One region of the Bacillus methanolicus genome, then DNA from elsewhere that is predicted to be linked to it. Evidence: predicted binding sites of a transcription regulator. Region 1 holds the regulator's gene; each other region holds the start of a gene.
The links. The regulator Rex, encoded in region 1, represses fermentation and respiration genes when NADH is low (regulators of the CRP and FNR family bind a similar motif). The targets are predictions, from matches to a motif close to TTGTGAAATATTTCACAA.
Positions count from the first base shown of each region.

Region 2: the regulator Rex is predicted to act here: its motif matches at 7,995-8,012, upstream of C0966_RS13360 (AtpZ/AtpI family protein).
Region 3: the regulator Rex is predicted to act here: its motif matches at 3,158-3,175, upstream of C0966_RS18355 (TIGR04053 family radical SAM/SPASM domain-containing protein).

Region 1 covers NZ_PNFF01000002.1:802,065-813,176, forward strand. The annotation lists gene C0966_RS15720 (HXXEE domain-containing protein) at 194-523, opposite strand; gene C0966_RS15725 (helix-turn-helix domain-containing protein) at 1,042-1,863, shown strand; gene tsaE (tRNA (adenosine(37)-N6)-threonylcarbamoyltransferase complex ATPase subunit type 1 TsaE) at 2,117-2,572, shown strand; gene tsaB (tRNA (adenosine(37)-N6)-threonylcarbamoyltransferase complex dimerization subunit type 1 TsaB) at 2,569-3,273, shown strand; gene rimI (ribosomal protein S18-alanine N-acetyltransferase) at 3,294-3,749, shown strand; gene tsaD (tRNA (adenosine(37)-N6)-threonylcarbamoyltransferase complex transferase subunit TsaD) at 3,742-4,764, shown strand; gene C0966_RS15750 (ABC-F family ATP-binding cassette domain-containing protein) at 5,059-6,978, opposite strand; gene moaC (cyclic pyranopterin monophosphate synthase MoaC) at 7,120-7,614, shown strand; gene C0966_RS15760 (redox-sensing transcriptional repressor Rex) at 7,637-8,284, shown strand; gene C0966_RS15765 (YdiK family protein) at 8,377-8,577, opposite strand; gene C0966_RS15770 (CPBP family intramembrane glutamic endopeptidase) at 8,578-9,309, opposite strand; gene groES (co-chaperone GroES) at 9,599-9,883, shown strand; gene groL (chaperonin GroEL) at 9,973-11,112, shown strand, end outside.
Region 2 covers NZ_PNFF01000002.1:347,070-358,181, forward strand. The annotation lists gene C0966_RS13315 (F0F1 ATP synthase subunit epsilon) at 592-996, opposite strand; gene atpD (F0F1 ATP synthase subunit beta) at 1,019-2,440, opposite strand; gene C0966_RS13325 (F0F1 ATP synthase subunit gamma) at 2,548-3,405, opposite strand; gene atpA (F0F1 ATP synthase subunit alpha) at 3,445-4,953, opposite strand; gene C0966_RS13335 (F0F1 ATP synthase subunit delta) at 4,978-5,514, opposite strand; gene C0966_RS13340 (F0F1 ATP synthase subunit B) at 5,511-6,044, opposite strand; gene atpE (F0F1 ATP synthase subunit C) at 6,202-6,414, opposite strand; gene atpB (F0F1 ATP synthase subunit A) at 6,494-7,204, opposite strand; gene C0966_RS13355 (ATP synthase subunit I) at 7,227-7,601, opposite strand; gene C0966_RS13360 (AtpZ/AtpI family protein) at 7,608-7,829, opposite strand; gene C0966_RS13365 (S8 family serine peptidase) at 8,148-10,658, opposite strand; gene C0966_RS13370 (nuclease-related domain-containing protein) at 10,992-11,112, opposite strand, start outside.
Region 3 covers NZ_PNFF01000006.1:6,731-17,842, reverse strand. The annotation lists gene C0966_RS18370 (biotin-dependent carboxyltransferase family protein) at 1-280, shown strand, start outside; gene C0966_RS18365 (LamB/YcsF family protein) at 284-1,072, shown strand; gene C0966_RS18360 (YwiC-like family protein) at 1,257-1,973, opposite strand; gene C0966_RS18355 (TIGR04053 family radical SAM/SPASM domain-containing protein) at 1,998-3,110, opposite strand; gene C0966_RS18350 (DUF2249 domain-containing protein) at 3,411-3,644, opposite strand; partial or broken gene C0966_RS18345 (metal-sulfur cluster assembly factor) at 3,766-3,852, shown strand; gene C0966_RS18340 (acetaldehyde dehydrogenase (acetylating)) at 4,127-5,521, opposite strand; gene C0966_RS18335 (acetaldehyde dehydrogenase (acetylating)) at 6,183-7,580, opposite strand; gene C0966_RS18330 (LysM peptidoglycan-binding and 3D domain-containing protein) at 8,007-8,564, shown strand; gene C0966_RS18325 (sulfite exporter TauE/SafE family protein) at 8,639-9,556, opposite strand; gene C0966_RS18320 (NAD(P)-binding protein) at 9,670-10,284, opposite strand; gene C0966_RS18315 (sirohydrochlorin chelatase) at 10,265-11,026, opposite strand; gene cobA (uroporphyrinogen-III C-methyltransferase) at 11,026-11,112, opposite strand, start outside.

The DNA of each region.
Region 1 (11,112 bases):
GAATAACTGAACGAAACGATGTTTCTTTTTAAAAGCAAAGATATAAAATTCTGGATCTACCACAGCCTCTAAAGCTGTGGTATTTTGATTTATGAAAACAAACATTTTAAAAAAATCTTTATGGAATGCCTATTTCATTGTTAAGCTGTTATAAAAGTTTCTGGTGTGTATCCTCGAAAAGCTATGCACTGTCCTAGATGAGTAAAAACATTGAGAACATGGTTAATAGTGCTGTGAATAATGTCATCCTTACACGTGAACGTAGAGATCGAAGCAACATAAATGTTGCAAAAGAAAGTATAATAAACTCAACAAAAACTGCAATTGCAATCTGAGGGGTTGCCAAATGAACGGATTCAATAACGAACTGAAGCCTTGTTGGCACAACAGAGTAGAGATAGGCAATATTATTATCCACCCATTTTCCCATAGTAATAATTTCTTCAGAATCATGAATCAAAAACATGATGGGAAAGAGCAAGATAACGGTTTTTAGTTCCAATTTATCATTTAACTTTTCCAACATGTCGTTCCACCTCAATAAGAAGTCTCTATTAAGCTCTGTTTTTTGAGTTCTTGATTTAGGACATTAGATTCACCTATATTTTCTTTTCTTTGAAGATGATTCACATGTTTTAACTTCTCATTTAATTCAGCCATACGTAAATCATGAATCTTTTTAATAATATAATCATTGTAAAACACAAAAATCACCTCGGATTTATTTTTTATTCCTTATATAAGGGAGCCGTATGGGTTTTCGGTAAATATGAAATTTACAAAATTACGAGATTAAGGATTGTGCGTGACATAAGTTTCTTAATATTATGAACATAAGCCAGATCAGATCGGTTTAAAATATTTTTTCATAATAAACCCTCCAAGCACTGTAGTATTCAAGAGAAATTAATTTTTTATTGAACTTTATATAAAGATTAACAATCTGTACTTTATATTGCTGTTCATTAATTGCGATTTCTTTAATAGCAATTTTTTAACGACAATCAAAACACAGCACTAGTTAGAATGGGGTCTTTTCATATGAGGTATCTTAATTTAAAGTTAGAAAACAGTAAGTTTATGATGATTCATCTTAAACCAAACTCATCTGATCCTTTAGAGCATAGTCATGGAGACGATTTTCAAATCAGTATTCCTTTGTTTGGGTCTACATTTATTGATATAAATAACAAAACCGGCATTTTAGAAAAACAACATCGATTTATAACTGCCCCGGGAGAAAAACATATTCATTTTACGGATAAAGATGAGGGGAAAGTTCTTTTAATTAATATAAAAAAGGAATTTTTGGAGAAAGTGTATATTGAACGTCTAGCCGGCCAATCAAACGAAATTTCATTTTCTTCTATGAATGTGGGTTCATCTGATTTATTTATAAAAATTGCTGAAACAGCAGTCAGACAAAATCTTTTTGGCAATACAAATAAAATTGAAATCCAACAATTAGAATGGGAATTAGCAAATTTAGTATTTTCTCAACATGAAGGCCCTCACAATGAGCTTTGGAGGAAAGAGGTTACGTTGCCGAATCACCCAATGTTAAAACGAGCAGTGGATTTCATTCATGAGCAATATAATAGTGAAATTACATTAGATCAAATTTCTGAGGAATCTGGAATCAGTAAATATTACTTCCTTCGTTTGTTTAAAGAAGTAACAGGCTTTACACCAAGCCAATATATAACAAAGGTAAGGTTGGACCATTCATTACACCTATTGAAGCATACGAAAAAAGACATCACGATGATTGCCTATGAAGTTGGGTTTGGCAGCTTAGGAAGCTTTGAGAGGGCGTTTAAAAAACGATTTGGGATAAATGCGAGTGAATTTAGAAAAAAATAAATCAATAGAATACGGCAGTTTTATTCATAACGTTTCTTTTTGAGATACGGAAAAGATTAATATTGAGGGGCACATCTAATTATTTAGCAAGCAGGAAATGTCATATACGGTATGCACATTTTTGCTCATCTTCATAAAATCATGTAAACTAATATAGAGTAAGCTCCTTAGGAAGATTCCTAAGGTTTTTTTGTATAAAAATAAACCGTTCTAAACAATCATGTAAACAAAAGGTAGCAAAGGTGATTACCATATGAATCAATATGAATTCCTCTCCGGAGGACCGAGTGAAACGCTGGAATTTTCCAAACGGCTTTCAACATTTTTAAAACCAGGTGATGTTCTTGCTCTTGAAGGAGATTTAGGAGCCGGAAAAACGACTTTTACAAAAGGGCTGGCAGAAGGACTGGGAATAAAGAAAAATGTAAATAGCCCAACATTCACAATAATAAAAGAATACCATGGAAGGCTGCCTCTTTATCATATGGATGTATACCGGGTCGAAGACGCTAATGAAGACTTGGGTTTTGATGAGTATTTTGAGGGCGATGGAGTAACCGTTGTTGAGTGGGCTCATCTTATCGAAGAACAGCTTCCATCTGAATTATTAACGATTTCGATATTCAGGGAAGATAATGAAAAAAGGCGGATTGTTTTACAGCCAAAAGGGAAGCGTTACGAGGAATTATGTAAGGAGATTTTTTCATGAAAGTACTGGCCATTGATACATCTAATTATCCTTTAGGGATTGCCATTATCAATGAAGAGAAAGTAATGGGCGAATATATTACGAATGTTAAGAAAAACCATTCGATCAGAGTAATGCCGGCAATTGAAGCTTTAGTAAAGGAATGTGATATAACTCCCGCAGACTTAACAAAAGTGGTTGTTGCAAAAGGACCGGGGTCTTATACGGGAGTTCGAATCGGAGTGACGATTGCTAAAACACTTGCATGGACATTAAATATTCCGCTTGTTGGAGTTTCAAGCCTGGCGGTGATTGCTTCAGGAGTAGGCAGATATTTTAATGGGTACGTATCACCAATTTTTGATGCGAGAAGAGGGCAGATCTATACCGGGTTGTATCAATATCAGAATGGGAAGCTAGTTGCCATTAAAAAAGACGGGATCATCTTAACTGAGGATTGGGTAAATCAATTAAGGGAACTTGATAAACCGATTCTTTTTGCAGGAAATGACCTCCCTCTCCATAAGGATTCAATTCAAGCAAATCTTGAAGAAAAGGCTGTTTTTGCCGAAATAACGGAACATAATCCGCGGCCTTCGGAGCTGGCGTTTTTAGGAAAGGATCAGCCGGGAGAAGATATTCATTCTTTTGTACCGAATTATATCAGGCTGGCTGAAGCCGAGGCAAAATGGCTTGAATCGAAGAAAACGAATAACGGGTAGTTGGATAGGAAGAAAATTGTATGAATGAATCTATAACTTTTCGATTTATGGAAGAAAAAGATATTGACCAGGTATTGGAGATTGAACATGCATCTTTTACTCTCCCTTGGAGCCGCGAAGCATTTTATAATGAGCTAACAAAAAATCAGTTCGCTGTTTATATCGTTCTCGAAGATCATGAAAAAGTCGTTGGCTATTGCGGAGTGTGGGTTGTTGTTGATGAGGCTCACATTACTAATATTGCTCTCCTTCCTGAATATAGAGGGAAAAAGCTTGGAGAAGCTTTATTGCGAAAGGTAATGGAGCTTGCAAGGGAGCTGGGGGCTAAGACGATGACGTTGGAAGTCAGGGTAACGAATTATGTTGCACAATCATTATACCGAAAGCTTGGGTTTCAAAATGGAGCAATTCGAAAAAATTATTATACAGATAACCAGGAAGATGCATTAGTAATGTGGGTGAAATTAGATGAATAAAGATCAATGGATTATGGGAATTGAAACGAGCTGTGATGAAACAGCGGTGGCGATTATTAAAAACGGCCGGGAGATTGCGGCTAATGTAGTCGCATCGCAAATTGACAGCCATAAGAGATTTGGCGGAGTGGTTCCTGAAATAGCTTCCCGCCACCATGTCGAACAAATAACCATCGTCTTAGAAGAAGCGATGAAACAGGCAGGCATTTCATACAAAGATCTGGATGCGATCGCTGTTACGGAAGGGCCCGGCTTGGTTGGAGCGCTTTTGATAGGAGTAAATGCAGCAAAGGCTATTTCTTTTGCCCATTCAATTCCGCTTGTTGGGGTGCACCATATTGCCGGACATATTTATGCCAATCGGCTTGTAGCTGAAATGAAGTTCCCGCTTTTGTCCCTTGTTGTATCGGGCGGCCATACAGAACTTGTTTATATGAAAGAACACGGGCATTTTGAAGTGATTGGAGAAACGAGAGATGATGCTGCCGGCGAGGCATATGATAAAGTGGCAAGAACATTAAATTTGCCTTATCCGGGAGGGCCGCATATCGACCGGCTTGCACATGAAGGCGAACCTAAAATCGAACTGCCGCGAGCTTGGCTTGAAGAAGACTCATATGATTTCAGTTTCAGCGGATTGAAATCAGCTGTTATTAACACGGTTCACAATGCGGAACAGCGCGGTGAAACGATTGCACAGGAAGATTTGGCATCCAGTTTTCAGGCAAGTGTGATTGATGTTCTTGTAACCAAAACGGTAAAAGCAGCGCAAGCATACGAAGTAAAACAAGTGCTATTAGCAGGCGGAGTAGCCGCCAACAAGGGCTTAAGGACTGCTTTAGAGGAAGCATTTAAGGAATTGCCACATATCGAATTAATAATACCTCCGCTTTCGCTTTGCACGGATAATGCTGCCATGATTGCGGCGGCAGGAAGCGTGTTGTTTGAAAAAGGAATACGGGCCGATTTGGCTTTAAATGCAAATCCGGGCTTAGATATAACAATCCACAACTAATATGGAAAACTCCCTTTAAACAGGGAGTTTTTTTGTGGATAATTTTTTAAAAATTGTTAGTTTTGTGGATAAAAAAATCAAAAATTGTGGATATTGTGGAAAAAATGATAAAAACTTTTTAAATAAGTAATCGTATTGTGGATAAAATTGTGGATAAATATTCAAGAATTGTTGAGAAATATAAAACAGAAAAAATAAAAAAGGTCAGACCCCTCCAATATTGTGATTGTCGGAAGGAATCAGACCCTTATAAGTCAGCACCTTGTAATCGGGCACGATCGTGGCACTATTTTTCTATTCGGCCAGCTCTGCCCATTCCTCCAATAGGGCTTCAAGCTCTGACTTCGCTTTTTCGTTTTGCAAATTGATTTCCATCACTTTTTCATGATCTTCGTAGATTTCAGGTTCACAGAGAAGCTGGTCATTCTTTGCTATTTGTTCTTCCAGCGACTCAATCAGGGCTTCAATCTCCTCAATCCGCCTTTTGCGCTGCCTTTCAAGCTTTTTGGCTTCTTTGTCTTGCTGGTACGTGTTTTTTTCTTGTTTTATAGGTTCAGCTGCGCCTGTTTCCTGTTGTTCAAGCGCACGAATTTCTTCTTTTTCCTGCTTCTTTTCTAAAAAATAATCATAATCGCCTAAATACTCAACGGCTCCATTTTGATTGAGCTCCAGAACTTTCGTTGCAATCCGGTTAATGAAATACCTGTCATGGGATACAAATAGAATGGTTCCCGGATAGTCAATTAAAGCATTCTCAAGAATTTCTTTACTGTCCAAGTCTAGATGGTTAGTCGGCTCATCGAGAACAAGAAAGTTTGCTTTTTGCATCATTAATTTTGCCAGCGCGAGCCTTGCTTTTTCTCCTCCGCTCAAGGAAGAAACGGGCTTTAGTACATCATCCCCGGAAAATAAGAAATTCCCGAGCACTGTACGGATCTCTTTTTCAGTTTTTAACGGATACTCATCCCATAATTCATTTAAAACGCGCTTATTTGATGTCAGCTCAGCTTGTTCCTGGTCATAGTAGCCAATTGTTACATTTGAGCCGTACTGTATTTCCCCTGAAAGCGCTGGAAGCTTTTTGACGATCGTTTTTAATAAAGTAGATTTGCCGATTCCGTTTGGACCGACTAAAGCGATGCTTTCCCCGCGGGTGATCCGGAATGAGATGTTGTCTGATACCTTATTCCCTTTGTATCCTACGGCCAGCTCATGTACTTTGAGGACGTCATTTCCGCTTTGCCGTTCAATGTCAAAAGAAAAAGAAGCAGATTTCTCATCGCCGAGAGGCCGGTCCATGATCTCCATTTTTTCAAGTTGTTTACGCCGGCTTTGCGCCCGCTTTGTTGTTGAAGCCCGGGCCAGATTTCGCGCAATAAATTCCTGTAATTTGGCTATTTCTTCCTGTTGTTTTTCATACTGCTTCATTTCTCGTTCAAAGTTTTCGGCTTTTTGCTGAAGGTATGAACTGTAATTGCCATGATATTTTTGGATTTGATGCCGAGAAATTTCATAAACTTGTGTCACGACCTTATCTAAAAAGTATCGGTCATGGGAAACGATCAATACCGCTCCATCATAGTTCTGCAAATATTGCTCAAGCCACGTTAATGTTTCAATATCAAGGTGGTTGGTAGGCTCGTCCAAAATTAAAATATCGGGCTTTGTTAAGAGCAGCTTTCCGAGAGCAAGTCTTGTTTTCTGGCCTCCGCTCAGACTTGAAATCTTAGTGGAATAATCGTACTCATGAAAATTGAGCCCGTGAAGGACAGAACGGATATCCGCTTCATATTGATAACCGCCTTGCTCTTTAAACTGAACTTGTAAAAGATCGTACTCTTTGAGAATGCGTTCGTAGGCAGCTGCATTTTCAAACACCGCCGGGTCTGCCATTTTTTCTTCTAATTTTCGCAGCTCTTTTTCCATTTTTTGCAGCGGTTCAAAAACAGTCATCATTTCATCCCAAATGGACAATTCGGATTCAAGCCCGGTATTTTGTGCTAAATACCCGATTGAAACGTCCTTTGGTTTTATTATCTCGCCTGAATCATACGACAGGTGCCCGGCAATGATTTTTAATAGAGTAGACTTACCCGCGCCGTTTCTTCCGACAAGGGCAATTCTGTCACGGTTTTGAACTTCAAGCTTTATATTCGATAAAATAAGATCAGCACCATAATATTTCGTTAATTGATTAACTTGTAATAAAATCATTTGCTCTCACCTCAGGTTACCATAAAACTAGTGTATCTTATTCACATTGTGTCGGCAATACATGTGATTTTGTGAACAATGTTACAAAGTTATCACACAGAAATGTCAAAATAGTGTATGATTTGTTGTGAGGTGTTTTTTATGGCTGAGTTTACTCATTTCAACGAAGAAGGCAGAGCGAAAATGGTAGATGTCAGCAGTAAGCCGGAAACGGTGCGAACTGCATTAGCACGTTCGAGTATTACTGTAAATAGAGAGTTATATGAAAAAATTACGAATAATAAGATAAAAAAAGGGGATGTTCTGTCAGTTGCTCAAGTTGCCGGGGTAATGGCAGCAAAAAAAACATGGGAAATCATTCCGATGTGCCATCCTATTCCTCTTACTGGAGTAGATATTTCATTTTTCTGGGAGAATGATCAGGAAAACTATATTCTAAATATTGAAGCCTCGGTTAAAACAAAGGGGAGTACAGGAGTAGAGATGGAAGCATTAACCGCAGCTTCCGTTTGTGCTCTAACGATTTACGATATGTGTAAAGCCGTTGACAAAGGCATGGTTATTGGAGAAACGTATTTGGTTGAAAAAACAGGCGGAATAAACGGAGATTATTTTAGGGAGAAAGGACGTAAATAAACAAAAAGGCGGTGAATGAAAGATGTCAAACGAAATGGTGAAAATACCCCAAGCAACGGCCAAAAGGCTGCCTTTATATTATCGCTTTTTGAAAAACCTTCATTCTTCCGGAAAACAAAAGGTTTCATCTGCTGAACTGAGTGAAGCAGTAAAAGTAGATTCAGCAACGATCCGCAGGGATTTTTCTTATTTTGGCGCTTTAGGAAAAAAAGGTTACGGCTACAATGTGAACTATCTGCTGTCTTTTTTTCGCAAAGCGCTTGATCAGGATGAGTTGACAAAGGTTGCTTTAGTCGGAGTCGGGAATTTAGGAACCGCATTCTTAAATTATAATATTCTTAAAAACAATAACACGAAAATTGAAATCGCTTTTGACATTGATCAAAACAAAGTGGGAAAAAAGATAGGGCAAGTACCTGTCTATCATATGGATGATCTTGAAAAAATAATGATGGAAACGGATATACAGGTTGCCATCTTAACCGTTCCTGTACCGGAAGCTCAATCAGTTACAGACCGGCTTGTTAATGCGAATGTAAAAGGTATTTTAAACTTTACACCGGCAAGATTAAATGTTCCGTCATCGGTCCGTGTCCATCATATCGATTTACTGGTCGAATTACAGTCATTAGTTTATTTCTTAAAGCATTATCCGCCGGAAGAAGATTAGCGAAGAAATTGTTCTTAATAATAATGCCAATGCAAAATAAGGGGTCTGAAGATCAGACCCCTTGTAGTTGCGCCACTGTTTGGCTAAGATTTTTATAATTTATTTGCATTTTTGATCTTAAAATGAAAAGTAATCATTCTGATTCCTGATCCAATATCAAATGTTGCTAATAACACGAGCAAGTAAGTAAAAAATCCCCAGCCGGTTTCATTCACATGTCGGATGGCAAAAAAAGTGAACAAAGTGCCCAGCAGAATATAAAAGATGCCTGAAATCAAGGGAGACTGCCTCATCTAAAATCCTCCAATAAAACTTTGAATTTTTTCCGCTTCGCGCAGAATTCTCTCTATATCTTCCCTGTATACGGACTGAATTAATACGACGAATGTATTCATTGCCACATGGGCAATGATAGGAACGATAATCCGTTTGGTTTTAACATAAAGAAAAGCAAATGTAAAGCCCATTGCAGAATATAAAATGATATGCTCAGGTTCAGCATGGGCCAGAGCGAATATTAAAGAACTGATCAGTGCGGATAGAAAGAAGTTCAGCCGCTTATGGAGCGCTCCGAAAATAATTTTGCGAAAAACAATTTCCTCTAAAATCGGACCAATTACTGAACTTACTAAAATAACAAAGGGAAAAGACTCAATAATATTAATAATTTGCTGAGTATTTTCCGAACCCATTTCAATTCCGACGATTCTTTCAATATTGGCTGCAATGTATTGGGCAAAAAGGGCCATGAAGACGCCGCCCACAGACCAATAGACAGATGAAATCGCGGAGGCTGCATTCCTTTTATTTGAACCCGCTTTGATTTCTTTTCTCAAAAGTAAAAGAACAATAATGAATGTAAAAGTAAAACTGAAAACCAGCCAATAAGGGACTGCGAGCACTTCCATTTCCTTGATACTTTTGCCGAAGAAAGCTCCTAAAAAAGTGATAAGCGGAATCCCAAACAGACCGGACAGATGCATGGCAATATACGTTATTAATATGAACCAATATTCTTTTTTCAACAGCATTTTACTCCTTTTGTTAAAAACTAATGGACTCTGTACCATTCTACTATTGACGGCAGGCTGTTTCAAATTCTATGGATTAAAGGAATAATTTAGAATCATTGAAGCATAATCTTATATGCAGCAAAAATCGATGAAGAAAATCGGGATTCCAATATCAAAAATTTTTTTCTTTAGGCTTGCAAAAGAGATTTGATTTATTTAATATAATAATTGTGTTAGCACTCAACGGGTGCGAGTGCTAATAATGATAATAATATATTTAAATTTGAGGAGGTTGTTTCCCTTGTTAAAGCCACTAGGTGATCGCATTGTAATTGAGCTTGTCGAATCCGAAGAAAAAACTGCAAGCGGTATCGTTTTACCGGACACAGCAAAAGAAAAGCCTCAAGAAGGTAAAGTAGTAGCTGTTGGAACCGGCCGTGTTCTTGACAGCGGCGAGCGTGTAGCACTTGAGGTATCTGTAGGCGATCGCATTATCTTCTCAAAATACGCTGGTACAGAAGTAAAGTATGATGGTAAGGAATATTTAATTTTGCGCGAAAACGACATCCTTGCTGTAGTAGAGTAAAATGAGATAGCCGTTCCAACTCATGGAGGCCAGATCAAACTACTCGGCTAGAATAACGATATGATAAAAATTAGGGGAGGTTTTTCATCATGGCAAAAGAGATTAAATTTAGTGAAGATGCGCGTCGTGCGATGCTTCGCGGTGTAGATGCTCTTGCAAATGCAGTAAAAGTAACTCTTGGACCAAAAGGACGCAACGTGGTTCTTGAGAAAAAATTCGGTTCTCCGTTAATTACAAATGACGGTGTTACAATTGCGAAAGAAATTGAATTAGAAGATCCATTTGAAAACATGGGCGCTAAGCTTGTTGCAGAAGTAGCAAGCAAAACAAATGATATTGCCGGTGACGGTACAACTACTGCTACTGTTCTAGCTCAAGCAATGATCCGTGAAGGGCTTAAAAACGTAACAGCCGGAGCAAACCCAATGGGTATCCGCAAAGGTATCGAAAAGGCGGTAGCTACTGCTGTTGAAGAATTGAAAGCTATTTCCAAGCCAATCGAAGCAAAAGAATCTATCGCACAAGTTGCTTCTATTTCTGCTGCTGACGAAGAAGTCGGTGAATTAATTGCTGAAGCAATGGAGCGCGTTGGCAAAGACGGCGTTATCACAATCGAAGAATCTAAAGGCTTTACAACTGAGTTAGATGTTGTAGAAGGTATGCAATTCGACCGTGGATATCTATCTCCTTACATGGTAACTGATTCTGACAAAATGGAAGCAGTTCTTGAAAATCCTTATATCTTAATCACTGACAAGAAAATCTCCAACATTCAAGAAATCCTGCCTGTTCTTGAGCAAGTTGTTCAACAAGGCAAATCGTTATTGATTGTTGCTGAAGATGTTGAAGGTGAAGCACTTGCTACATTAGTAGTGAACAAACTTCGTGGAACATTCAATGCAGTAGCTGTTAAGGCTCCTGGCTTCGGTGACCGTCGTAAAGCAATGCTTGAAGACATTGCAATCTTGACTGGCGGTGAAGTAATCACTGAAGAGCTTGGCCGTGACCTTAAATCTGCAACAATCAATTCTTTAGGACGCGCTGCTAAAGTTGTCGTATCAAAAGAAAATACAACAATCGTAGAAGGTGCCGGCGATTCTGCACAAATTGCTTCTCGCGTTAACCAAATCCGTGCTCAATTAGAAGAAACTACTTCTGAATTCGATCGTGAAAAATTACAAGAGCGCTTAGCAAAATTAGCCGGCGGTGTAGCGGTAATCAAAGTTGGT
Region 2 (11,112 bases), 450 kb from region 1:
ATTTTAGAGATACTAACACAAAAAACTTCTTATACACTTGAGAGTTGGAATATCGAAAGGTACTCTTATGGGAGTATAAATTTACGAAAGCTCATAATATACTAGCTAACGGCTCATAAAAAGAAGTAAAGGCTCATAAAATAACTTAAAAGCTCATAAATAAAACTAAAAGCACATATATTATTTTTAAGGCTCATAAAACAAAATAAGGGCTCATATATTTATTTAATGGCTCATAAGATTAAATAAAGGCTCATAAAGATTTTTCAGAGTCGATATATCTTGAAAAGTGGTTGTTAATTTCAATTTGTGGTCGTTATTATCATAATGTGGTCGATATTTTTAAAAGTGGTCGATTATTCATGAAAAGTAGTCGATATTTTCATAAAGTGGTCGATTAATCATGAAATGTGGTCGATAAATTTTTTTGCAAGTTTGCCATTTTTATAGTTTGATAGATCCGGTCTATAAATCATTAAAAAAATACTGCAAATCCTCACATTACAAAACAATTACCGGGATTTCTTTAACGTAATTAAAAAACACCTCCCGGCTTTTCGAGAAAACCGAAAGGTGTTTGGATAACACTTATTATCTTTTCTCCGCAACAGATATACGGTTGATAGCGCGTTTGAGAGCAAGCTCGGCGCGTTTGAAATCGATATTTTCCTGATTTTGTGCCCGCAAACGTTCTTCGGCGCGTTCCTTTGCGCGTTTTGCACGCTCGACATCAATTTCTTCTGATCTTTCAGCAGCTTGCGCCAAAATGGTCACTTGATCAGGACGAACTTCCAAGAATCCGCCGCTTACTGCCATGTATTCTGTTTTGCCGCCTTTTTTTAGACGGACAGCACCAATTTGCAACGGTGCAACCATTGGAATGTGCCCAGGTAAAATTCCGAGCTCACCGCTTTGAGCTTTTGTGCTTACCATTTCCACATCTGATTCATACACCGGGCCATCGGGAGTAACAACACTGACTTTAATCGTCTTCATTTTTTACCCTCCTGGTCCGAAATTAGACCTGTACACCCATGCGTTTCGCGTTCTCAATAACTTCTTCGATTCGACCTACGAGACGGAATGCATCTTCTGGAATGTGGTCGTATTTTCCTTCAAGAATTTCTTTGAAACCTCTGACAGTTTCTTTTACAGGTACGTATGAACCCGGCTGACCAGTAAACTGTTCAGCAACGTGGAAGTTTTGAGATAAGAAGAATTGGATACGGCGCGCACGGGCTACGACAAGCTTGTCTTCGTCGGAAAGCTCATCCATACCAAGGATCGCGATAATATCTTGCAATTCTCTATAACGCTGTAATGTTTGCTGTACCCGACGTGCTACTGTGTAGTGCTCTTCTCCAACGATTTCCGGAGACAATGCTCGAGAAGTAGATGCGAGCGGATCCACTGCAGGGTAGATACCCATCTCAGTAAGCTTACGCTCAAGGTTTGTTGTCGCATCCAAGTGAGCGAATGTTGTAGCCGGAGCCGGATCGGTATAGTCATCGGCCGGTACGTAAATCGCTTGGATTGATGTTACAGAACCTTTGTTAGTAGATGTAATACGTTCTTGCAATTTACCCATTTCGGTTGCAAGTGTCGGCTGGTAACCAACGGCAGAAGGCATGCGGCCTAACAGCGCGGAAACCTCAGAACCTGCTTGCGTGAAACGGAAGATGTTATCGATAAAGAACAATACGTCTTGTCCTTGCTCATCACGGAAATATTCAGCCATTGTTAATCCAGTAAGAGCAACACGCATACGTGCTCCAGGCGGCTCGTTCATCTGGCCGAATACCATCGCAGTTTTCTTAATAACGCCTGAGTCCGACATCTCATGGTAAAGGTCATTACCTTCACGAGTACGCTCACCTACACCGGCAAATACAGAAATACCGCCGTGTTCTTGAGCAATGTTATTGATTAATTCCTGGATTAATACGGTTTTACCTACACCGGCACCTCCGAAGAGACCAATTTTACCACCTTTAATATAAGGTGCAAGCAGGTCTACTACTTTAATCCCGGTTTCAAGAATTTCAACTTCTGTTGAAAGCTGTTCAAATGGAGGTGCTTCCCTGTGTATGGAATCACGGCGTGCATTTGGATCAATTGGTCCGTCAAGGTCAATCGGTTCACCTAAAACGTTAAATACACGGCCAAGTGTCACATCCCCTACAGGAACGGAGATTGGAGCACCAGTATCAATCACTTCCATACCGCGAGTTAAGCCGTCAGTGGAAGCCATCGCAATGGTACGAACTGTATCATCACCTAAATGAAGGGCTACTTCAAGGGTTAAGTTGATGTCAACTTCAGATTCGTTGCGAGCTTTATGCTCGATGCGCAACGCATTATAGATCTCAGGAAGCTGTCCGCTTTCGAACTTCACGTCAACAACCGGACCCATAACTTGAAGAACGCGTCCTTTGTTCATCTTTTTCCCTCCTATCGTTCTCTTAACACAAATACGTGCATCGAACTGGGAGGATGATGGCATCCTCACCAGTTATGCCTAGTTTTTTGCATTATGCCGTTCTATTTTTATTCAAGTGCCGCAGCACCGCTGACAATTTCGGTGATTTCTTGCGTGATTGAAGCCTGACGTGCACGGTTGTAGCTAAGGGTTAATGTATTAATAAGCTCTTTTGCGTTGTCCGTTGCATTCTTCATTGCTGTCATCCGTGCAGCATGCTCACTTGCCTTGCTGTCAAGGATTGCTCCATAAATTAAGCTTTCCGCATATTGAGGCAGCAATACTTCAAGAATTTCTTCAGCGGATGGTTCAAACTCGTAGGATGTAAGCTTATTGGAAGAAGTGATGTCCGTAATCGGAAGTAGTTTCTTCTCTGTTACATCCTGTTGAATAGCACTGACATAATGGTTGTAATACATATATAGTTCATCGAATGTTTCATCCGCAAACATGCCGACTGTCTTCGATGCGATATCTTTAATATCAGCAAAAGAAAGCTGGTCACCCACACCGACAATATCAAGAATGACATTCATGCCGCGCTTCTTGAAAAAGTCGCGGGCGATTCTTCCTATCGCAATGATGGCGTATTCATCGTTCGACTTATGGCGTCCTTGAATGGTTTGGAATACGTGACGCAATACGTTGCTGTTAAAAGCGCCCGCAAGGCCGCGGTCAGACGTAATAACCAAATAGCCGGTCTTTTTCACGGGGCGGGATATTAACATTGGATGTGCCACATCTTTGCTTCCAAGTGCGATGGATGCGGTAACCTCTTGAATTTTTTCCATATACGGAACGAATGACTTCGCATTCATTTCCGCCCGGTTCAGTTTCGCAGCGGATACCATTTCCATCGCTTTTGTAATTTGGCTCGTCTTCTTCGTAGAATTAATCCGAGATTTAATATCGCGTAATGATGCCACAGGTTCTCACCACCCTTTCAAAGTTTGTCAGACCCTAAATTACTCGGATACTGCGAAAGTTTTCTTGAATTCGTTGATCGCAGCAGCCATATCTTCATCAGCAGGCAGTTCTTTTGTTGTAACGATATGATCTAACAAATCTTTGCGGTTATGGTCTAACCAATTTAAGAACTCATCTTCGAAACGACGAATATCTTGTACAGGAATATCATCAAGGAAGCCGCGAGTCAATGCGTACAGAATCGCAACTTGCTTTTCAACTTTAAGCGGTTTGTGCAAGTCCTGCTTTAATACTTCAACAGTGCGGGCACCGCGGGCAAGTTTTGCTTGCGTTGATTTATCAAGGTCAGAACCGAACTGTGCGAATGCTTCCAGCTCACGGTAGGAAGCAAGGTCAAGACGCAATGTACCGGCAACCTTTTTCATCGCTTTAATTTGTGCGTTTCCGCCTACACGGGATACGGAAAGACCTGCGTTGATCGCCGGACGCACACCGGAGAAGAATAGGTCTGATTGTAAGAAAATCTGTCCATCTGTGATGGAGATCACGTTTGTTGGAATGTATGCAGAAACGTCCCCCGCTTGTGTTTCAATGAATGGAAGTGCTGTGATTGAACCTCCGCCCTTCGCATCGCTTAATTTAGCAGCACGCTCTAATAAGCGAGAGTGCAAGTAGAATACGTCCCCTGGATACGCTTCGCGGCCCGGTGGACGGCGCAATAATAGAGAAAGCTCACGGTAAGCAGCCGCTTGTTTTGAAAGGTCATCATAAATAACCAATACGTGCTTGCCGTTATACATAAATTCCTCTGCCATTGTAACGCCTGCATACGGAGCAAGGTACAATAATGGCGCAGGCTGGGAAGCAGATGCTGTTACGACAATTGTGTAATCTAATGCACCGTATTTGCGCAGTGTTTCAACTGCGGTACGCACTGTAGATTCTTTTTGTCCGATTGCTACGTAGATACAAATCATGTTTTGATCTTTTTGGTTTAGGATTGTATCGATCGCAACGGATGTTTTACCTGTTTGGCGGTCCCCGATAATTAACTCACGCTGGCAGCGTCCGATTGGAACTAGAGCGTCAATCGCTTTAATACCTGTTTGAAGAGGCTCATGTACGGATTTACGATCCATAACTCCCGGAGCCGGACTTTCGATTGGACGAGTTTTTGTTGTATGGATTGGACCCATTCCGTCAACAGGTTGTCCAAGTGGGTTTACGACGCGTCCGATTAGCTCCTCCCCTACCGGAACTTCCATAATGCGGCCCGTACGGCGGACCTCATCGCCTTCGCGGATTTCTGTAAATGGTCCTAAGATAACGATACCGACGTTATTTTCTTCAAGGTTTTGCGCCATCCCCATAACGCCGTTTGAAAATTCAACAAGTTCTCCGGCCATGACATTGTCGAGGCCATGAGCACGGGCGATACCGTCACCAATTTGAATAACAGTACCAACATCACTTACTTGAATTTCCGACTGATAGTTTTCGATTTGCTTTTTTATCAGCGCGCTGATTTCTTCAGCTTTGATGCTCATGAATTTCACCCCTATCTACGAATCTTAGCCTAACAATTGACGTTCCAAGCGCTCAAGCTTGCCGCGCAAGCTGCCGTCAAAAATACGGTTTCCGATGCGAAGCTTAATGCCTCCGAGCAAATTGGAATCGATAATATTTTCAATTCGAAGCGATTGTTTTCCGACTTTCGATGCAAATACAGAGGATAATGCTTCGCTTTCAGCCTCTGTTAAAGGACGGACAGAATACACTTTTGCTTCTGCTATACCTTTTTCATCATTTACCAGTTCGATAAAATGATCCGCCATATCGGCTATGTAATCTTCCCGATGCCGGTCGATTAAGATCATCAGTGTATTTAATACATACGTATTTGCAGAAGAAAATGCTTCTTTTAGAATCTCTTTTTTCTTCTCATTCGGAAGTTTTGGAGATTTTAACACAGCTTTTAATTCATTGTTTTGAATGATCACTTCTTTTACAACACGCAGTTCTTGTTCCATTTGGTCAAGAAGCCGGTGTTCTTTCGCAAGCTGGAAAAGAGCCAACGCGTAACGTTTTGCTACTGCAGAGCTGCTCATCGCCCTTCTCCTGCCTCTTGAATGTATTCGTTAATGAGCTTTTCCTGGTCTTCTGCACTTAGTTCTTTTTCAATTACTTTCGAAGCGATCAAAACGGATAATGAAGCCACTTGCTCACGAATAGCTGCAACAGCTTTTTCTTTTTGCTGTTCAATTTCAAGTTTTGCTTGTTCTTTTATGCGATCAGCTTCAGCGCGTGCAAGACTGATGATTTCTTCACGCTGCACTTCGCCTTGCTTTTTCGCATTTTCAATAAGTCCTTGAGCTTCTGCGCGCGCTTCTTTTAATAGGCTGCGCTGTTCTTCCAAAAGCTTGCTTGCTTCAGCACGGCTTTGTTCTGCCGCTTGAATTTCGTTTGCTATATGCTCTTCACGCTGTTTCATGATGCCCATTAATGGACCCCATGCATATTTCTTAAGCAATGCTAACAAGATGATGAACATCAATAACTGGAACACAATGTCCCCGCCGTTAAAGCCGCTGTGAGCCGCGCTCTCAGCTGTACCTAAAACAAAACTGCTTGTTAACACCCTCGATTCACTCCCTTCAAGAGTCGCTACTTAGGAAAACAATAAATGAAGTTTATATGAATATCCGAAAGTTTGACAGATATTATGGACATAAAGCAATGGCGAAGGTTCTCATCGAATGATCTTCGCCATTTTGAACGTTAAGTTTGCGTAATAATTATCGGCCGATTACCATGAACGCGATAACAGTCGCGATGATAGGAATCGCCTCAACTAACGCTACCCCGATAAACATTGTTGTTTGAAGCATACCGCGAGCTTCAGGTTGACGAGCCATACCTTCAACTGTACGAGATACGATAAGACCGTTACCGACACCAGCACCTAGTGCCGCTAAACCAATTGCAATTGCTGCTGCTAATAGACCCATTCTAAAGTTCCTCCTTTAATTGTATAGATAAATAATTTTGTTTTTTAGGGTTTGTCCATAAAAAGAACAGTTTATATAATTAATGGTCTGAGCTCACTTTGTGAGACAAATAAACCATTGTTAACATTGTAAAGATAAACGCCTGGATCGCGCCGACAAAAATGGAGAATCCTTGCCAAGCAAGCGTCGGAATGACGGCTGCGATATGTCCTCCTACTCCGGTTGCAAGGCCTCCGGCAAGCAAACTGAGAAGGATTTCCCCGGCGAATATGTTACCGTAAAGACGGAGACCAAGGGTTAATGTGTTTGCAAATTCTTCGATGAGTTTGATCGGGAACATAAACCAGAACGGCCTTAGGAATTCGCGGCCGTATTCCCCGACTCCCTTCATCTTAACTCCGTAGTAATGTGAAAGTCCCACTACCATAACAGCCAGCGTTAAAGTAACAACCGGATCGGCAGTTGGCGATTTCCACCACAGCTTGTCGTCAATTACGACTGAAAACGGAAGTCCTAACATGTTGGAAACGAAAATATACATAATTAATGTGATTCCAAGAACATGGAACCTTCCGCCAGTTTTCCAATCCATTGTGCTGTTAATGATATTTTTGACGAAGTCCATAACCCATTCCATAAAGTTTTGCATACCGGTAGGTTTCATGGCGAGTCTACGGGTGGAAAGAACAGCAATGATGAAAACAATTAGACTTGCAATGGTGATCATTAATACGTTTGCTAAGTTGAAGGTCAGTCCCATAAACTCCCATAATGGAGCTTCATGATGCATAGTAATTCACCTCTCTTCCCCGCTATTTACGCAAAAATAAAGACTGAAGAAAAAAATCTATCATAATGACAATATAAGATGTCATTAATCCAATAATAACGCTGATAAGGTGAAAGGTGTCCGGATACCTCATCGCAATGATTACGGCAAAGGCACCCGTTGCCATTCGGGAAAACGACCCGAGAGAGACCGTTTTATTCCCTTCCGTTACCGCTTCCCCGAATTTCCGCATTTTTCTGCCCAAGAGCCATAAGTTAAAAAGGCTCAAGCTTGTACCGAAAATTAAGCCCAAAAAGATCGATTGGTAAGATGTAACCCCCCAGCCGAGAACATATACAGCCAATAAATAAAATATGTATTTACGCTGTCTTGCAAACATTTCATTCATTACCGGCATTGTTGTTTAATCTCCTGAAAAGAAGTGACGGACTAATCGAAGCATGGCAAATATTCCTGCTGCAAGTCCTAACATAAGCCCAATTATTAAGAAAAGCGGTTCGGTTCCGATGGTACGATCCAACCATCTTCCTAAAAATATACCTATTAAAATGGAACCTACTAATTGTGAAAGAATGGCGGACATTAATGCCATCGCTTGAAACGGGTGGCGGTCTTTATGACGCATATAAACGCATCCTCACATTCAGAGAATGGTAAAGAAGGCTGCGGCAACAAATTCGCATTACCATCGTGCTAAAGCAAAAAACTGAACTGCACGATAATTCTGAAAAACTTGTCATTTATACCCTTTGTAAGCATACAATAGGGGCATGTCAATGTCAATGTGTTTTGGGGGAAAACTTCACAATTACATCGACTCATAAAGCGTATGTTCACAAATTTTTCAAATTTATTTTACGATTTTTGTCTTGCATTTTTTGTGAGAATTGTTCCGGCCTTTTTGAGTCTTTTTTAACCGTGATTTTTTCCTGTTTGAACCCGCTTATTTCCATCTACTTTCCGTTAATTCCGGAAGGATCTCAATCATTGCTTCAATCATGTCTTCTTTCCCTTTTTTCTTTACAAACACTTTTACTAGGTACAATCCTTCTTTTGGAAGGCGGTCGCGCTTAATCTCCTTTTGAAGGAGCCCTTTGCCGACATTTCTTTCCCAATCAAGGAAGCCGATAAACCGGTAATCATCCGGCTGAAAAAGCGCAATTCCAAATTCTTCCGCACCGCCCGGCAAATACACTTCATAACGGTAAGTGTTTTCTTTATCTCCTATGCCAAAATCAAATCCCATGACTCTTGGATAATCAGGTTCCTCCAGCACATATATATACGGAATTCTTATTTCATTTGAGTCTTCATGAAGGATAAGGTTCCCGTCATAAAGCTTTTTTGTTAATACGGCAGGATCTGCACTCATTCGAATTTCCAGTTTCTTTTTTTCCCGTGGTTTCAAGCGAAAAGAGAGAGGAAATTTCCATCGGATGCCCGCGGTCTGTTTCGGAATTGAAAAAGAATAGTTTTTAGTGCTTGAGCCGACATTTTGCACTTCAATAACTGCCTTATGCTCATGCAATTTATCTGAGAGCTGAAACATTCCGAATTGAAGCGAACCTGGTATCACAAGTGATTCTGGTTTTACAGCTTTCTCAAGCTGAATTCTTCCAGCTCCTTGTTCAAATGTTCGATATTGTGTTCCGTTTTCGTTCATGATCGGTTTTGCGGTGTTCATTAAAGCCGACTTAATTTGCGCAGGCCCCCAATCAGGATGCGCTTGTTTAATTAAAGCACAAGCACCGGCAACATGAGGGGCAGCCATACTTGTTCCCTGAAGCGACAAGTATCCTCCGGGAATGGTGCTCTCGATGGCTACACCTGGAGCGACAACATCCGGCTTAATTTCCCACGTACCAGTGACCGGACCCCGCGAACTGAATGATGCTAAAGTATCCTTTTCTTCAATTAATATCGTTCTGGTAAAACGCTTTCCTTTTTCAATCAGTCTCTTGATCCGTTCTCCATCCTTTTTTGAAAGAGCAGCTACGGGAATCGGGATATTTCCGTCAAGATTTCCAATAAAACTCCCATTTGTGTTGTTGTATATAATAACGGCTGAAGCACCTGCTTTTTGTGCATTTCTTGCTTTTTCAGTAAAAGTTAACTTGCCTCTTTCTATGAGTACAATTTTTCCTGCACAATTTTTCAGATCCTTTTCTTCTCCTAAATATCCGAATGTTATTTCTTTTGTTCTGTCAATCTTCCAATGATCAGAGCCATGCATGGGCTGAAGCTTGATTCGATCTCCTTCTCCTTCAATGGTAAGAAAGGGAATTTGCCGGGGCGGTGTCGAGGCTCCCACAGAGATTGCTTTTGAGGCGGTTCCCGGCGAGCCGACGGTCCAAACGTTTGGACCTGAATTTCCCGAAGAAGCAACTGCTGTAATTCCCCTTTCGACCGCTTTATTAAGGGCAAGGCTGATCGGCAAATCCGGTCCGTTCACATTGTTGCCGAGCGATAAATTTAATACATCAACTTTATCTTTTACTGCCTGTTCAATCGCAGCAATGACTTGTTCGGATGTGCCGGCTCCGCCCGGACCAAGAGCTCTGTAAGCAATTATGGTAGCTTCAGGAGCAACTCCTCGGATTTTTCCATTTGCCGCTATGATGCCTGCAACATGCGTCCCGTGAAGCGTACTTTGCCAATGCGGTGCTTTCGTTTTCATTGAATTTTTATTGTCATTGATCTTGTCGTGCCCGCTCCCGTAGCCTTTTCTTTGGTTGTAGTCAATCCCGGAATTGGTTTCTTTCTTTTCCATCGGATTGTTGCCACCATCAACAAAGTCTTTTTCGCCTCCGTCAGGGTTGTTGTATTTAACCCCAGCAGAATTGGATCCTTTCGTTTCCATCGGATCCTTGTCACTATCAACAAAATCATGCCTGCCTACGTCTGGGTTGTTGTAATTAGTCCCGGAATTGGATGCTTTCGTTTCCATCGGGTCCTTGTCACCATCAACAAAATCATGCCCGCCACCGTAGCTTCTTCTTAAATCAGGGTGGTTGTAGTCAATCCCGGTGTCGATAACCCCTACAGTGACACCTTTTCCAGTCAGACGTCTATCCGCGCGGTCAAAGATCCCTCTGACTTTGTCGCCGCCAATTAGCTTTATGTTTTCTAACGTTTCTACTCGGTACGTTTTCACCGGTGAAACCAGTGCTACTTCCCGTCCTTTTGACAGCTCATCCAAAGAACGTGCGTCTCCTTTTACGGAAAATCCGTTGATCGTATGTTCAAAAACATAGCGAAGCTTTACATTTGGATACTTGCTGATAAACGTTTTGATTTCCGGCACCGTTCTTTTTTCTTTTAATAAGATAATGGCAATTTTTTCAGTTTCCGGTGACTCTTTTGGTATTGGCGGATGATCGAGGTTTCGGGCGTAAGCCTGCGTGAGAGACATAAGTAACAATATCACGGTCAAAAGCGGGATGATTTTTTTCAAACCAAGCCACCCCTTCTCTTTTTTCATAGGATTTTCATGACAGGGGGAGAGTATGCAACTGAAAATCACTTTACATTTGATTTACGTATAGGACAACGGCACTTAAAAAATGGAAGGAGTGAGGAATGCGCGGTATATGACTTTCATTTCATTTATATCATAGGACAACGGCGCTCTAATAAAGGAAGTAATGAGAATATGTGAAATATGACTTTCATTTCATTTTAAATCTTAGGACAACGGTACTCAAATAAAGGAAGCTGATTAATGGTAGGTCAACCAAGCATGAGAAATTTTGTGAAAAACAACGGTACTCAAATAAAGGAATCAGATTTACATCTCGGGACGGTGGTAGATTCTTCCTTTGTTGGTGCCTGAGAAGGGGAGGTTCATGGAGGCTAACAGCTTGCTTGCAATACTACGTGAGGAAATTAAAAGAAATTCTCGAAAAGCC
Region 3 (11,112 bases), on a different contig from region 1:
AGAAATGATATCGGAAGCAGTTAATTTTGGAACAATTCAAGTTCCATCTGATGGGAACCCAATTGTTCTATTAGCTGATCGGCAAACGACAGGCGGTTACCCTAAAATCGGTCAAATTGCAACAGTTGATTTGCCATTGATGGCACAAGCGAAACCGGGAGATTCAATAAAGTTTACAGAAATTTCCCGCGATGAAGCTCAACACCTTTTATTAGAAAGGGAAAGAAAAATACAGCAACTGAAGCAAGGAATTTTTCTGAAATTTAGGCAGGGGGATTGAAGCATGCATATTGTCGACTTAAATTGTGATATGGGAGAGAGCTTTGGTGCATACAAAATAGGAAAAGATGAAGAAATTCTCGATTATGTAACATCCGCAAATATCGCATGCGGGTTTCACGCAGGTGACCCGTCAACCATGCGGAAAACCGTCCGGTTGGCACTCGAAAAAAATGTGGGGATTGGGGCGCACCCCGGGCTTCAGGATTTGGCTGGATTCGGAAGAAGAAATATGGATATTTCTCCGCAGGAAGCTTACGAACTAGTTGTCTATCAAATCGGTGCTTTATATGCATTTGTAAAATCCGAAGGCGGAAAGCTTCAACATGTAAAACCCCATGGTGCATTATATAATATGGCCACTAAGAGCGCTCTCCTATCTGAAGCGATTGCCGAAGCCGTTTACAAGGTTGATCCTGAATTGATCCTCTTTGGATTAGCGGGAGGAAAGCTTGTGAACGCAGGAAAAAAAATCGGACTTCGTACTGCCAGTGAAGTATTTTCCGATCGCACATACCAAAAAGATGGTTCTTTAACTCCTAGACGTGAATCGAATGCTATCATAAAAGATTATGAAATTGCTGTCAACCAAGTAATACGAATGGTAAAAGAAGGAAAAGTACAATCGCTGGAGGGAACTGATGTTTCGATTCAAGCCGATACGATTTGTATCCATGGAGATGGAGAAAATGCGATAGACTTTGCAAAGTACATCTCTTCCGCATTAATGAAAGCGGATATTAAAATCGCTAAAATTGGCGACTTTTGCAAAGCAAGTAATAGCTCGATATAAAACTATTTTGCTAGTTGCTTGCAAAAACGATTTAGAAAAAATTTAGTGGCTGTCTCAAAAGCCTAAGGATCAGACTCCAATAACACAATATATAGGACATAATGTTGGATGAATGTGCTATATATTGATAAATGCACATGAGGTCAGACCATTATGAGACAGCCTCTTTAAGGTATTAAAAATATTAGAGAATAAATAATAACGTTAAAAGAAAATATACGGAATTTGCAATTTCTAATACACCGAGTTTCAGCACCGATATAGATTTTCCGTAGAGGTATATTGCTCTTATCACACTTGGAAAATACGCAATTACTAATAATGGATAACCCATTATGAATAATCCAATGATTAACAGTAAATGAAACCCCCAAGATGCCCATTTATACACCACATTCTTTTTTTCTCTTATCATGGTTTTCACATAAAAAGAACTTCCAGTAAAGAACAGAAAACAAAAACTAAAGATTTCTGCCGCTCTTAGATTTAGCTCTCCATCTCCTACATAAAAACTGGCAAGCCCTCCTATACAAAATTCAGCTATGGCCGCAAGATCATTAAGCAAAGCCCGTTCATTTTTCTTACTTGCATAATATATATTTATCAGAAAAAACGGCATCATAGAAAAGCCAAAATATAAAAGGCTAAAATGATTTGCTAGCGGGATGAGTAACAATACCACAGCTGGAAAAGAGTAGGCTAGAAACCATCTCAAATAATATTGTCTTCTTTTTTTATTTTTAATTGCCATAAAAAACGGATAAGTTGCTAAGTATAACAATAACCACCCGAGAAATAGCGGAATATGAAGCCAAGAAAAACCCCCATAATAAGCCCCTAATAAAAACGGGATAATCAACATCGCCCAGGCACCGTGTTGTTTTGGCAAAAGCGGTTTCATGATAGCCACCCCTTTTCATTCATTTCATTTTTCTTTTTTCTTTCTTAACACCTTTGGAATATACACGCAAAAAGGCTCGCTTTCCAAATAATCTCCTGTTACCGAATATGCCCGTGAACGTGAGCCGCCGCAAACAAAACGAAACTCACAAACGCCGCATTTTCCTTTATACTTGTCCGGGTTTCTCAAGTCTTGGAAAATAGGTGAATGACGGTAAATATCCGCCAGAGGTGTTTCGCGCACATTACCTGCTTTTACCGGCAGCAATCCGCTGGGATATACATCTCCAATATGTGAGATAAAGAGAAAACCGTTGCCGTCATTTACTCCTTTTGGCGCCCGTCCAAGGCCATCCACTTGTCCAGTCAACCCTTTCATAAGCACATCTTCATAGCGGATCTTTTCGTCGCTCGTTTTGTTCTCGCGCATTTTTTCCTGCAGCACGACGCGGCGATAATGCTGTCCTGCCGTTGTTTTTATATCAAACGGCACTCGTTTGCTTGTTTTAAATAACCATTTAAATACTTTTTCATGTTCAACCGGTGTAATCATATCTGTCTCTTTGCCGCGTCCCGTTGGTACAAGGAAAAAGACGCTCCAAAGCACGCATTTCAGTTTTTCTACGAGTGCGACCATTTCGTCAAGCACGTGAACATTATACCGGGATATAACGGTGTTAATTTGCACAGGGATTTCAAGTTCATGCAAATATTGAATCGCCTTTATGGTTAAGTCGAATGAACCGCTTGTGCCGCGAAAATGATCGTGAATTTCGGCATTCGGTCCGTCTAAACTAAACGCCCAACGCGCTAAACCGACTTCTTTTGCTTTCTTAATCGCTTCTTTCGTCACATTCGGCGTCGCACTTGGCGTCATCGAAACACGCAATCCTTTATCAATCGCATATTTTGCTATATCATACACATCAGGACGCATCAATGGATCTCCACCTGTAAATACAAGAAGCGGCTGATCCATTTCGTAAATTTGGTCAATCAGCTTTTTTCCCTCTTCAAACGTTAATTCGCGCGGATCGCGATGGTATTGCGCTTCTGCACGACAATGAAGGCATTTCAACTGGCATGCCCGTGTTAGTTCCCATATAACAATAAACGGATTTTCATGAAAGCCTCTCAAGAATTCTCCCTCCTCGTCTTCATTGTAAAACATAAGGGGAGGCGTCCATGTGACTCACATCACAATATTCTATCATGTCATAAAATTGTCAAATACCTGTCCATTATTTATATTGATGATTTTATCTTCCAAAAAATTTGTACAAACAACTCGACAATCGTCAAGCAACAACATCTTTCCTGTCATCGGCTTCAATAAACGATCAATATGTTACTTCGGTTACTCATAAATTCATCATTGTAACTGTAAACAAAACAGAAAAAGATTCCCGCCTATTAAGCAGGAATCTCTTCATTCGTGTCATTTCTTCCCAATAGCCACTCTCCAAGTTTCCGGACCTTTTTCTAAATACTCCCACGTAAATTGATCTTCGCGTTCCATCATAAATTGATAATGAAGCGGGCGAGGATCATGATCATTTGTTAGTTCCATTACTTCTCCAGGCTTTAAACTATCAAATAAACGGAAAATTGCCGGGTGCCGATCACGCGGTTCAAAATCAGGTGCATTAATTCTTGCTGCAAATTGACTCACAAAAAATGCCTCCTTGATATTTTAAATTTTATATTTACATCATAATAGCTCAGCTTCACTATTGAAGTGATAAAAATCACGGTTCGTTGTATATATACTCATCACTTTCGAAAGGGGAAATGGTGGTGTGAAACGGGCGCTACCGGACATTGAGGGGATTAAAGATGTCGATGCACAAATTACTTGGAATCCGCCTTGGACACCGTAGCGAATGAGCGAGGAAGCATTGCGGCAATTAGGCCACCGCTAAGAATTAAGTATGAGGAATGACTAATCCCCAACTACTCGTTCTTGTGCAAATACCGAATACAAAGCAATATGAATTGGTCATAAGAATAAGGCTGACCCAAAACTTTAGAGCCAGGCCCCCTTAGTTACTAAATATTGAAAACATAATATGGTCAATTCGATATTTAATAACTGCAGACGGAGCCAGACACTTATGGGTCAGCCTCATTAATTGTTACTGTCCTGCTTTATTTTTAAGTGAGTGCAGGTTCCTTTTGCGAAACTTCTTCCTGTTTCGGCATCTCACGGATCGCATATGCCACTCGTTTAATATTGATCATATGCTTAGCCCCAATATTATCAGACGAGATGTTATTACCAATAGCACCACATCCCAGTGTCAAAGATGGGAATATTCCCGTAGTGGCGCCTATTCCGCCAAACGTCGTACCACCATTTACAACAATACGTGAAACCGGTTTATCTAAAGTGAATTCTTCTACTACTTTTTCGTCATTACAGTGAATTCCCAAAGTATGACCAAGTCCGCCAAATGCGAGTATTTCTCCGCAAAGGCCGCTTGCTTCTTGCTTATCCTTCACCGTATAAAAGGCAAGAACCGGGGACAATTTTTCAATAGAAACTGGATATTCTTTGCCCACATTTGTCTCTTCTGCAACGAGCACCTTTGCATCGGACGGAACCTCAATACCTGCCATTTCCCCAATTTTCTGCGGAGATCTTCCCACCTGATTGGCATTTAACCTACCGTTTACCATGATAACTGAGGCTACCTTTTGTTTTTCATTGTCATCCAAAAAGTAAGCGCCTTGATTCTTTAACTCGGAAATGAACTTTTCTTTGATGGAGTGATCAACGACAAGAGCTTGTTCGGAAGCGCAAATCGTTCCATTGTCAAAACTCTTGCTTTCAACGATAAGTCGGGCAGCTCTTGCTAAATCCGCACTTTCATGAATATAGGATGGTACGTTTCCAGGTCCTACGCCGTATGCCGGTTTTCCGGAACTGTAAGCTGCTATTACCATCGCGCTGCCGCCTGTTGCAAGAATTACTTTTGTTAATTTATGTTTCATTAACTCATTCGTTGCAGGCAATGTCGGTTGTGTAATGCAAGAGATTAAACCCTTTGGTGCCCCGGCGCGCTCGGCTGCTTCTTGCATGACTTTTACCGCTTCGGCCGTGCATTTTGCAGCAGACGGGTGAGGGCTAAAAATGATTGCATTTCTTCCCTTTACTGCGATCAGCGATTTAAAAATTGCTGTCGAAGTAGGGTTTGTCGATGGGACGATTCCCGCAACGATCCCAACAGGCTGAGCGATTTCCCATACGCGATTTTGGTCATCCCGATTTATAATCCCAACGGTTTTCATATCTTTGATGGCGTTGTATACATCATTAGCGGCGAACAGATTTTTCACAACCTTATCGGCTACTTTACCAAAACCCGTCTCTTCTACTGCCATAGCCGCCAATCGTTCTGCTTCGTATCTACCCGCATTCGCCATGCTTTCAACAATTTTGTCGATCTCGCTTTGCGACATTTTTCCGACGATATCTTGCGCTGATTTGGCTTGTTCAAGATAGTCCCTTACTTCCTGGATGGATTGTAAATCTTTATCTCTTATCATAATGAACGCCACCTCTCTCTTTCTTCTATATGCTAATGCTAATGCTTATCTATTCAGTCATTTTGGCTGATTGATCTTTATCATTATTCGTTAGACGATTCATCTTCTAACTGAGTGGAAAGGGTCGCTTATTAAGCTCTAAGTTCCTTACTCGGAATATTTTAACTAATATTTCCTTGTTATTAAGGAATTATATATGGTATAAAACTGTTTTCACTCAAGGGGAATCGTTTGAGAATAGCGGTTGCATTACCCAAGTGTCCAGCGGACGAAAATCAGCAATAGGCATACTCTCTTGCTTTCGTACCAGCTGCAGTTTAATCATTATCATCACCGTCCCACATGTTTAACGTAACCACTCGATAAAGCCGTTATCCACTTTTCTGAAAGGCATATTCTCCCAAAAAAATGTCCGATTTACATTCATCAATCTGTTTGATAAGGAGACAATATAATGAATAAATCGAAGAAGAGAAAATATCGCGGCATATGTAAGGAGGGGTCTGGCCCGCACTGCGTTAAAGCGTTAATGTATTGAGGGTCTGGCCCGCGCTGTGTTAAAGTGTTAATGTATTAAAGAAGAAGGATCCGTTGATAAATAAAAAACCACAAACCCGGTGATAAACCGGGTTTGTGGTAGGACTGCTACATTTTTGCTTTCTTATTTTGTTAGAGCTGGTTCTTTTTGAGCGCTCTCATCTTTTTTTGGCATTTCACGGACGCCAAATGCAACGCGTTTAATGTTGAACAATTGATATACTGAAACGTTGTCAGATGTAACGTTGTTACCCATTGCACCGCATCCGAGAGTTAAGGATGGCATTACATTTACTGTAGCACCAATTGCACCAAATGTTGTACCAGCATTTACAATAATACGTCCAGCTGGTTTATTGATTGTATACGCTTCAATAACTTTTTCGTCTTGAGCGTGAATTCCAACTGTATGACCTAGACCGCCCAAATCAAGCATTTGTTGAGCAATAGCACTTGCTTCTTCCATACCTTTCACTGTATAGAGTGCAAGAGTTGGAGATAATTTTTCGATTGAGAATGGATATTCTTTACCCACTCCAGTTTCTTCAGCAACAAGTACTTTTGCGTCTGCAGGAACTTCAATTCCAGCCATTTCCGCAATCACTTGTGGAGCTTTACCAACGATTTTAGCGTTTAATGCACCGTTTACCATGATAACGGATTCAACTTTACGTTTTTCATCTTCATTCAAGAAGTAAGCGCCTTGTTGTTTTAACTCAGCAACAACTTTTTCTTTAATAGATTCATCAACAATAAGAGCTTGTTCGGAAGCACAGATTGTTCCGTAGTCAAAAGTCTTACTTTCAATAACTAGTTCAATAGCTTTTGCTACATCTGCACTTTCGTGAATGTAGACAGGAACGTTACCAGGACCTACGCCGTATGCTGGTTTTCCAGAGCTGTAAGCTGCTTTAACCATACCAGGACCGCCTGTAGCAAGAATAACGTCTGTTAATTTATGTTTCATTAGCTCGTTTGTTGCAGCCAATGTTGGTTGAGTGATGCAAGAAATTAAACCTTTAGGAGCACCAGCGCGCTCAGCTGCTTCTTGCATGATTTTTGCAGCTTCTGCTGTAGCTTTTGCAGCACCTGGATGCGGGCTGAAGATAATCGCATTTCCAGCCTTAACAGAGATTAATGATTTAAAAATAACTGTGGAAGTCGGGTTTGTAGATGGAACGATTCCTGCAACGATCCCTACAGGATGAGCCACTTGCCAAACTTTATTTTCTTCATCCCGATTAATAATTCCGACTGTTTTCACATCTTTGATAGAGTTGTAAACGTCATTTGAAGCAAACAAGTTTTTTGTAATTTTATCAGGAACGTTACCAAAACCTGTTTCTTCTACTGCCATGGCAGCCAATCGTTCTGCTGCTTCTCTTCCCGCATTTGCCATGCTTTCAACGATTTTGTCGATCTCTTCTTGAGTCATTTTTGCAACGATTTCTTGAGCTGTTTTTGCTTGTTCAAGATAGTCTCTTACTTCTTGGATTGATTGTAAATCTTTATCTCGTAACACGTTTAAGCACCTCTCTGTTGATTATTAGTAATTTTCTTTTTACACGGGCTTCTGTGACTGATAGAACGATTTCGCCATGACGATCGGAAACATATAAGTATAACATGGGATGAATCAGTTCAGGTACCACGCTCCTTATAGTTTACTAGCTTTGAAAGCGGTTTAATAATAAAACGCGCTAATAATAGCTAGCTTCAATTGTGATTATATGTTTTATTAAAATAAATGTCAAATGATTTACTTTCAAGTCTATTTAACTCGAAAAAAGCCGGGTTTTGTAAGAATCTATACCCTTTATTACAATCAGCAAACCTATGTCTTCATTTTGTAACATAATTACTAATACATTGAAACATTACTGTTATATTTTCTTGTTATTCTATGTATACGAAAAAAAAGGAGAATTAACAAAGGAGTTTTAGTAAGTTGAAAAAACTACTATTTTATATTGCTTCATCAATAATTCTAGTTTTCGGTATTTCAGGTACAGCTTCTGCCTCTGGTACATATAAAGTAAAAAATGGCGACACTCTTTGGAGCATAGCAAAAAAACATAAAGTAACTGTCAGCCAGTTAAAGAGCTGGAACAATCTTAAAAGCGATACAGTCAAGCCAAATCAAGTTTTAAAGATTTCAGGATCGACAACGAAAGCGAAATCTACTGTAAAAAGGGCTTCAGCCAATAAAACAGCTTACAAAACAATCACCGTAAAAGCGTCTGCTTATACAGCAACATGCAAAGGCTGCAGTGGAATAACGGCCACCGGTTTAAATTTAAAGAAAAACCCTTCGATTAAAGCAATTGCAGTTGATCCAAAGGTTATTCCGCTAGGTTCAAAGGTTTATGTAGAAGGTTACGGCTATGCAGTTGCAGCTGATAAAGGCGGCAGAATAAAAGGCAACAGAATTGATGTATTTATGCCTTCAAAAGCAAAAGCCATCCAATGGGGCGTGAAAACAGTAAAAGTAACAGTATACAAATAATCAAAAAGCTGGCATCCTGCCAGCTTTTTTCATGTATTTATAAAAAATAAAAAACCCGAGCCCCGATTTAGGACTCAGATTGCTCTTTTATCACTTTGGATGGACGAACCTTTTACTAGATTATTTTTGTTTCCATTGATTAATTTTTTGGCTGAGAAAATTAAAGCTGTTCCCCATAAAAATAAAATAATGCCGTAAATAAGAGAATAATATTCAGAAGAATTCGGCAGCCAGGCAGATAGTAAAGTTCGGGCATTCACCAAAATTATAAATCCTCCCACAAAAACTCCCATCATCTGTGCCGGCATGGCCTTGACTAGCCAAGCTGCAATCGGTGCAGCAAAAACTCCTCCTAACATCAAAGCACATACCCAAATCCAATTCACTGTGTCCCAACCAAGAGATATGATAAAACCTAAAGAAGCTGATACGGCAACAGCAAACTCTGTTGTATCTACTGTTCCAATAACCTTTCGGGCCGTCATCCCTTTTTTAGATAAAAGAATGGGCGTCGTAATCGGTCCCCAACCGCCCCCGCCAGTAGCATCCGCAAACCCTGCAATCAGTCCTAAAGGGATCGACTGTTTATATGGCAGCGGTGGAGACTCCTTGTCTTCAGCGGGTTTAAACAAAAACAAAAACCGGAGGATGATATAGACACCAAGAATCAAAAGAAATGTTGAAACATATGGTTTTACTAAGGCACCCGGCAAATTGCTTAAGAAACAGGCTCCGATAAAGGCCCCGATGGAACCAGGGATGGTTAGGCGAAACACCATTTTCCGATCAACATTTCCGAACTTGATATGTGAAATCCCCGATGCTGCAGTCGTTACGACTTCGGATATGTGAACAGAAGCAGATGCCACAGCCGGAGCGATGCCAAAGGCCAGAAGAAGTGTTGAGGACGAAACTCCATAAGCCATTCCTAATGAGCCATCTATCAACTGTGCGATAAATCCGATAAAAGCTAGTACAAGTAATTTTTTCATTTATTCCTCCTATTCCGATGTTTTTAGTCTAATTTATAGTCAAAAAAGTATATAATAAAATAATGTTCCTTTCTATTCTTAAAAAGGCCCGACAAACTTGCTTAGCATTGTTTTCAATCGACTAACACATCTTTCAGACGGGCCATGAATCGGTTTCTTTCGGACTCGAAGTCTTTATATTTTTCGTCTCCCAATTCGTTTAACAGATTAGATTTCATTGTCTGGGGTATACTGCTGTTTTTGATTTTCTTTCGGGATTCCCACAAAAAATCAAGATACCCTTCATACGATTCATCAAATTGATCGAGTAAATCATTTCTTATTTTTTTCGCAAGAGTCGGACTTGCCCCTCCAGTTGAAACACTTATGACAAGTCTTCCTCTTACTGCAGAAGCAGGTATGTGGAAATTCCCTATTTCTTGGTCGCTTACGATATTAACCAGCTGGTTTTCCGTTGTGTTTTTGTATATATGTTCATTTATTTCTTTCGAATTTGTCGCCGCAATAATCATAAAAGCATGTTCATAGTCAGCCTTTTCTACTTCTTTTAAGAACACTTTTACCTTTTTTTCAGTCCAGAGCTTGTTTATCTCATCGCATATTTCCGGGCTTACGATATGGATGTTTGCTCCTGCTTTGAGTAATGGAACCACTTTACGATAAGCAATTTTCCCGCCGCCAATGACAACACATAATTTATTGTTCATATCAAGCATAATTGGATACACTGTCGCTGCCTCCCGAAAGTTCAGTAAAACGATCCTTCAATATGTTTCCGATCAACGGGTGGTATCCAAGATAATTGCATAATATATATTCCTTTTGTCCATCAGCGAAGCGAGCTTTAATGGTTTTTTCAATGGTATTCATCAATATTCCTGTAAAGAGCAAATATGGGATGATGAATATTTTTTTATAGCTGCTCTGCATTGCAGTAAAAAGAGCCTCTTCCAAACCGGGTTTTGCTGCTGTTAAATAACATGTGTCTACCCTGTTTAATCCAGCTTTCCTTTTTAGCAGCTGTGCGATTTGGGTCAAGTCACGCTTTACGTCCGGATCGCTGCTTCCTCTTCCGATTAAAAGAACCATGGAATCCTCGCACAAGTTTTCCTTTGTTTCATGAAGCCGTTCAATCAAAATATCAATCATATGGTGGTGAACGCCAATTGGTCTGCCGTATACCATTTCCACGTTTGGGAATCGTTTTCGGATTCGTTCAAGTTCGTTTGGAATATCTTCTTTTGCATGGACGGCAGTCAACAGCAAGACAGGAAGAACAATAATCTTAGCGGCGCCTCTTTGGACGCACCTTTCATATGCTTCTTCGATCGTGGGAGCTGCCAGTTCAAGAAAGCAATACTCTTGAATGGGAACAGGATTTTGGGCCATACATTTTTTTATAAAATCAATGGCCTGCTCACACGCTTTTTTCACCCTGCTTCCATGACAGATATAAAGAATCGCTTCCATTATACTCCCTCGCTTACAAGCAGTTTTTCACCAATATTCATCTGCTCAAACCAGCTGATTTTCTCACGCATCTTGACAACCTCTCC